Regions from separate parts of the Pseudoalteromonas sp. BSi20439 genome, predicted to be linked through region 1. Evidence: predicted binding sites of a transcription regulator. Region 1 holds the regulator's gene; each other region holds the start of a gene.
The links. Region 1 encodes LexA, which represses DNA repair genes until DNA is damaged. Its sites were predicted from a motif close to TACTGTATNNNNATACAGTA; they were not measured.

Region 2: uvrD (DNA helicase II) is a predicted target of LexA. The motif match lies at 1,488-1,507, and genes of this name have one in related genera.
Region 3: P20439_RS12815 (exonuclease domain-containing protein) is a predicted target of LexA. The motif match lies at 1,306-1,325, and genes of this name have one in related genera.

What each region holds. Positions count from the first base shown of each region.
Region 1 covers NZ_BADW01000073.1:24,952-27,237, forward strand. The annotation lists gene coxB (cytochrome c oxidase subunit II) at 1-602, opposite strand, end outside; gene lexA (transcriptional repressor LexA) at 1,076-1,693, opposite strand; gene P20439_RS06960 (PaaI family thioesterase) at 1,882-2,286, shown strand, end outside.
Region 2 covers NZ_BADW01000005.1:4,872-7,157, forward strand. The annotation lists gene uvrD (DNA helicase II) at 1-1,423, opposite strand, end outside; gene P20439_RS00305 (hypothetical protein) at 1,738-1,962, shown strand; gene P20439_RS00310 (YacL family protein) at 2,277-2,286, shown strand, end outside.
Region 3 covers NZ_BADW01000162.1:14,989-17,274, forward strand. The annotation lists gene P20439_RS12815 (exonuclease domain-containing protein) at 1-1,294, opposite strand, end outside; gene P20439_RS12820 (sugar porter family MFS transporter) at 1,483-2,286, shown strand, end outside.

The DNA.
Region 1 (2,286 bases):
GCATCTTTTTTAACAGCAAAATCAGGCACCCACCATGAATGAATCACATCATCTGAGGTCATTAAAAAACGTACTTTTTGATTAATCGGTAGCACCAGCGGCTTATCTACTTCAAGTAAATAGTTCGGGTTTTTATCGGCAAGATTCGTTATTTCATTTTGAGGAGTCGCTAACATAGAATAAAACTCAACGTCCTCCCCCATATATTCGTAATGCCATTTCCATTGTGAGCCAGTAATTTTTATGGTGATATCAGCTTTGCTGGCATCCTCCATGGCAATTAGGGTTTTAGTCGCAGGAATGGCCATAACAATTAATATGACAAAAGGAATAGCAGTCCAGAGTATTTCTACTTTGGTGCTTTCATGAAACTGGGCAGGGACAGCCCCTTTAGATTTGCGATGATGAATGAGTGCCCAAAACATAATGGCAAACACGATCACCCCAATCACACAACATATTAAAAATATAGTCATGTGTAGTTGGTATACATTATTACTTATATCAGTTACGCCTTTACGCATATTATATTGGCTATTAGCAAGCACATTTTGCGAAAAAACTAACAATATAAGCCACAAGGAAGAACTCAGCTTACCCATGTGACGGCTCCTTTGATGCTATTGCTGACGCAAAGCGAAGGGACATACTACTTAAACGCCCATTCGTTATTTTTATTTTTTATAAGGGTGCTGGAGTTATTAAATGTGTGTGCTCAAAACGACTACGCTGTGAGTTATTTTTATTCCAGCTCTTTAATAACTAGTTAAAAAATAAACAATAAGCAAGGTGAGTATGAAAAATAAACAAGGGGTTACTTAAAAAAGTGCAGCAAAAAAGTAGTCACTAATGAGTTAGTTAACCTAAGAGTCAGGGGTGGTAAGGGGTAGCTTGAATAACAGCGGAAAAAATATAAAATTTTATGATTTAAAAATAATTAGGATAAATTTATTTATATATAAGTATTTAGCGATGTTATTTACAATAACAAAAGCGATTAACAAGCAGCACCATAAAAAATAATACAAGTAAAATCAGCGCCTAATTAATATTAAGCGCTAGTTATGCTTAACTATCACATCCAGTCAGCGTTACGAATAACACCTACCGCTAAGCCTTCAATATTGAAAGATTCATTTTCCAAGTCGACTTCAATGGCCGAAAACTCGTCATTTTCAGCATGCAGTAATACTTTTCTGCCGGCTTTTTCTAGGCGTTTAACCGTAACATCATCATCCACTCGAGCAACAATAACCTGACCATTTTCAGCCACTTGAGTTTTATGTACAGCGAGTAAGTCGCCATCCATAATACCAATATCTTTCATACTCATGCCGTTAACACGCAGTAAAAAATCGGCCGCAGGTTTAAACATTAAAGGGTCAATTTTACAGTGGCTTTCAACATGCTGTTGCGCCAATATTGGCTCACCCGCAGCAACCCGACCAATTAAAGGCAAGCCTAATTGCTCTGGCTCTTCTTCTTCAACAAGCTGAATGCCGCGACTCGCACCCGGCTTCATTTTAATTACACCTTTTTTAGCCAGTGCTTTTAAGTGTTCTTCTGCAGCATTTGCACTTTTAAAACCCAGTGTTTGTGCAATTTCGGCACGTGTAGGAGGCATACCAGTGTCTTTAATAAACACTTTGATAAGTTCGAGTATTTGCGCTTGGCGTTTTGTTAATGGTCGCATACAACTGGTTTTCCATACAGTACAATTAACTGTGAGTATATACAGTTATTTAAAAATCGCAAATATAAATTAATACCTTATAAGTCATGATGGCTAAACAATAAGATGCTTTAAAACCGCAATAATAAATGTAATTATTAGCAGCGCATTATCATATTAATTCTCAATTACTTATCCAAGGAGCTAGCATGAGTATTTGGCACCAACCAATTACATTAGAGTTTTGTAAGCAATTAGATCAAGGGATCACTGGCCAAGGCACGCTCATGAAGACCATGGGAATTGAAATCAGTGAAATTGGTGATGACTACTTAGTCGCCACTATGCCAGCCATACCTGAGCACCATAATCCAATGGGTATAGTGCATGGTGGTGCCAATGTCGTGCTTGCTGAAACAGTAGCAAGTTATGCCGCTAACTTTGTGGTTGATTTCAGTCGATTTTATTGTGTTGGGCAAGAGATCAGCGCAAGCCACTTAAAAGCGTCACGCAACGGCACATTAACCGCTACCGCAAGGGCTTATCATATAGGTAAACGCAGCTCGGTTTGGGATATTAAAATAACCAATAGCCGCAATGAGCTTTGCTGCGTA
Region 2 (2,286 bases), on a different contig from region 1:
GCGTTAAGTCACTAATTTTATCTTCAATATGCTCAATAAGTTCGACAAACTTGGCAACCGCTCCTGATGCACGCCCCGATAAATGCTGTTGTTCTACAATGGCTTTAGCGGCATACCAAAGCGGCAAAGATTCAGCGCGAGCGCAGTCACGAATATGGCTTAATGTTTTGTCGCCAATGCCTCGGGCTGGGGTATTAATTACACGCTCAAATGCCGCATCATCTTGGCGGTTACCCACTAAGCGTAAGTATGAGAGGGCATCTTTAATTTCTTGACGTTCGAAGAATCGCATACCACCATAAATTCGGTATTTTAAACCTTCTTGTAGCATCGCTTCTTCAAGCACCCGCGATTGCGCATTACTACGATATAAAATAGCCGCATCTTGTAGTGCGTTCCCCGCATTTAGCCAGCTGCGTAATTTGCTACTCACAAAGCGTGCTTCATCTAGCTCGTTAAAGGCGGCATAAATAGAAATTGGTTCGCCGTCGTTACCGTCAGTCCACAAGCTTTTACCCATACGTTCGGAGTTATTCTGTATAAGTGCATTGGACGCTTTAAGAATAGTGGCAGTCGAGCGATAGTTTTGCTCAAGGCGAATTGTCTCTGCGTCAAAGTCTGTTAAAAAGCGTTTAATGTTTTCTATTTTAGCGCCACGCCAACCATAAATACTTTGGTCATCATCGCCTACAATCATGATGCTACTAGTATCGCCCGCAAGTAGTTTTAACCATGCATACTGAATAGTATTGGTATCTTGAAACTCGTCTACTAGCATGTGCGCAAAGCGCTGCTGATAATGACGAAGCAGAGTTGGGTTATTTTTAAGAACCTCATAGCTACGTAGTAATATTTCGGCAAAATCAACTAGGCCAGCTCTATCGCAAGCTTCTTGATAGGCGGCGTAAACGCGCAGCATCATTTGCTCGTTAATATCGTATGCTTGAATATCTTTAGGGCGCAGAGCTTCATCTTTTTTAGCGCTTATGTACCAGCTAAATTGTTTTGCAGGCCATTTTTTATCATCGATATTCATCGATTTTAATAAGCGCTTGATCATGCGAAGCTGATCGTCAGAGTCTAAAATTTGAAAGGCTTCGGGTAAATTTGCTTCACGGTGATGTGCACGTAAAATTCGGTGCGATAAACCATGGAAAGTACCAATCCACATGCCGCCTACAGGAGCCTTTAGAGTTTCTTCAACCCTTGAGCGCATCTCTTTAGCAGCTTTATTGGTAAAGGTTACCGCAAAAATACTGTAGGCAGAGGCTTGCTCTACTTGCATTAACCAGGCAATACGATGAACCAATACTCGAGTTTTACCTGAACCTGCTCCTGCTAATACCAGCATGTTTTGTAATGGCGCTGCAACGGCATCGCGTTGTTTATCATTTAAGCCATCGAGTAATTCTGAAACGTCCATCGTTACGCCTTTTTAATCAATAATGAGAGCAGTATAACAGGTGTTTTTGTTAGGCTAAATAAAATACTGTTTTTATAAACAGCTATTTATAAAATAGGTATTTAAGTTACTGTATTGATACTAATATATACAGAGCAAGTAATAAAATATGTATTTAAAATTGCTAATTTGACTTAAATTTGGCAAAAAATACTAAAGTGATAAATTGGTAATAATTTAACTGTATGATTTGTAAGCCTTAATAAATTGGCATAAAGTGTGTAAGTATAAATAATAAGTACAAATACAAAATTAATTAAACTACAGAGGTTGGTATGGCTGAACAAGGTTCTGGCGGTAATGTAATCGCCGCTCTATGTAATATTTTTTTCCCCGGTTTAGGGCAACTGGTGCAGGGGCGTATTCTAGCTGCGCTGGTGTTTGCAATTTTGGTTTTTGGCGGCTATGCATTATGGTTTTTAGTGGTTCCAGCCGTAATTGGAGCCGTATTCCATTTATGGGCAATTATTGACGCTGCCCGCTATCGCTCAGGCGGTTAGCTAAATTGATGATACTAAATAACCTGAACTCTGGATAATAAATCTATCTCAAGCAGCTATTTTGAGCGCTAACTGCGTTGAAATTACTTGCAATAGGCGAGCTTTCGACGCGTAATTTCGCCTTGTTTTCACTGAAAATCTCTGGCTAGAGAAAACAAACATAAATATCATTTTGATTCAATGTTTTAGTAAATCTCTTAACCAGAGTTCAGGTTAAATAGCGCCTTATGGCGCTATTTTTGTGTCTGGCTTGCGTTATTCATAACTGACTGGGTTATAATCTGTTGTAATTAGCAGTACTGGAATAAAAGTATATGGAATACC
Region 3 (2,286 bases), on a different contig from region 1:
CAGCCAGCCGCGCTTCTATTTGTGAGGATTGATTTAAATAAAATGTATCTGTTTTTAAGGCTTGCGGGTAAATATCAAACTCATTGCAGGGTGGGGTTGGGGTTTCAATAAAAAGTTCCTGCCAAAAAACCAGCGCAAATAAGCTTTGCCACAAGGTATTCTCAGTATAAAAAACGTGTTTACCTTGGCGAGTGTAGTGATCACTTACACCTAACTCAACATCGCCACGGTAAAGTTCATCAACTTCTATAATACAGCGTGTACTGGCTAACATTTCACTAAGCCGTGAGCGTGTTTGCTTGTTAAATTTGCGCATTAAAAAGTCATCCGCAAAGTACAGTAACTCATCGGTGAGTGGATTTTCTATAATTTTCTCAAGTTGCACCTTTACCCATTCTTTATTGCCTAAACGGTATTGCTCTCTTATTTGAATTTCTAGTGCGTGCGCATCGTCTTCGCAAGCATTAAGTACATCAAACGCAAGTGTTGGGTTAGTTGCTTTTAGTTGCTTATAAAGTATAACCAGTAACTTGTTTTTTAACTCTTGTGCAATAACCCCCAACGCTACTTCATTTATTAGCTGCTTTGCTAGTACCTCTCTTTCATTGTCATCTTTTGTATTTTTAAGCGTTAGTCGCAAACGGTTTAATGCATAGTTAGACTGCGCTTCCTCAATTGAGTCAAAGCGCGACAAGCTTTCACTATGCTCTTGCCTAACAGGTGTTACGCCTAAATCTCGCAGTACAAATCGATTTTGATGATTAATATCGCCTGCACTGAGCCTGCCGATATATAAAAATTCAAAATACTCGTAATACTCTTCTCTATTATTTATCACGTACTGATTATATAAGTGTGCAAGACACTCTGGCTTAGATTCAAAGAATGAACTAGCTATTTCAACTAAGTTACTTTTAGCAGCGCTTTTTTTAAATAATGGTGGTTGTTCTTGCTTTTCTAGCAGCTCTATTAAGGCCGGTTTTGTTAGGTGACTTAGTAGTTGCCTATGATCTTTATTAGAGGGTTCTACAATTAACTTTGCCGCTTTTAATTTAAAAAGTGCTTGGTATGGCGAACTAATTTCTTCGTAGTTTAATGATTGGGTTTGAACTAAATAAGGCTTACGAGAATAAATGCGCGCCAACATACACTGGCTCTGCTCGTCGAGCGTATTTATTTTACTAATAAATGAAATATGCTTTTGCTCGAGTAAATGCATGCATTTCTCGCTCACAAACGTTAATAGCTCTCTAAAATGTGCCAAATAATATTTCGCTGGTAACTCTTTTTTCATAAAACCGCCCACACTGTATATAAAAACAGTATCTAGTATCTCGTTATTTTTATCAACCCAATAAATTTTTATGCATACGTATTACTATTGAAATATCTTTTTAGCGTGATCACTCTGTGCTAAGGTTGCCAGCAAATTTAGTGCTACTTTAACTTCATTACACATAATAAAAATTAGGATTGAACAACATGACGACACAGCATGCAACTAAAGGTGAGCATAGCGCACAGACTAAGTGCTCGCTTTTATATGTTATTTTTATATCGGCCATTGCCGCTATTGGTGGCTTTTTATTTGGTTTCGATTCGGGCGTTATAAACGGCACCGTATCGGCATTAGGTAATACATTTAACTCAAGCAGTGTTGCAACTGGTTTTAATGTTGCATCTGTATTATTAGGTTGTGCGCTGGGGGCTTTAGCTGCTGGCCCATTAGCTGACAAATTTGGCCGTCGCGCTATTATGATTGTCACTGCCATTATATTTGCAGTCAGCGCTTTTGGCTCTGGGGTTGCCGATAGTTCTGCTGAGTTTATTTTTTACCGCTTATTTGGCGGATTAGGCATAGGGGCAGCCTCTGTTTTAGCACCTGCTTATATTGCAGAAGTAGCACCAGCAAGTTTACGTGGTCGTTTAGCGACATTACAACAACTCGCTATCGTACTTGGTTTATTCGCAGCCTTTTTAAGTAATTACCTAATTGCTAACGCCGCTGGCGGTGCCGAAGGTATTTTAATGTTAGATTTAGCCGCATGGCGCTGGATGTTTTGGGCTGAACTTGTTCCTGCAGGGTTATTTTTAATTGGCGTACTTTTTATTCCTGAGTCACCGCGTTACCTAGTCGCACAAGGTAAACTTAAACACGCTAAAACTGTATTTAATAAAATCTCAAATGACGATGCTGATACGCAAATCAATGACGTGAAGCAGTCTCTGCAAAGTGATAAAAAACCAAGTATTCGCGACTTATTTATTGATGGCAGTAAAAAAGTA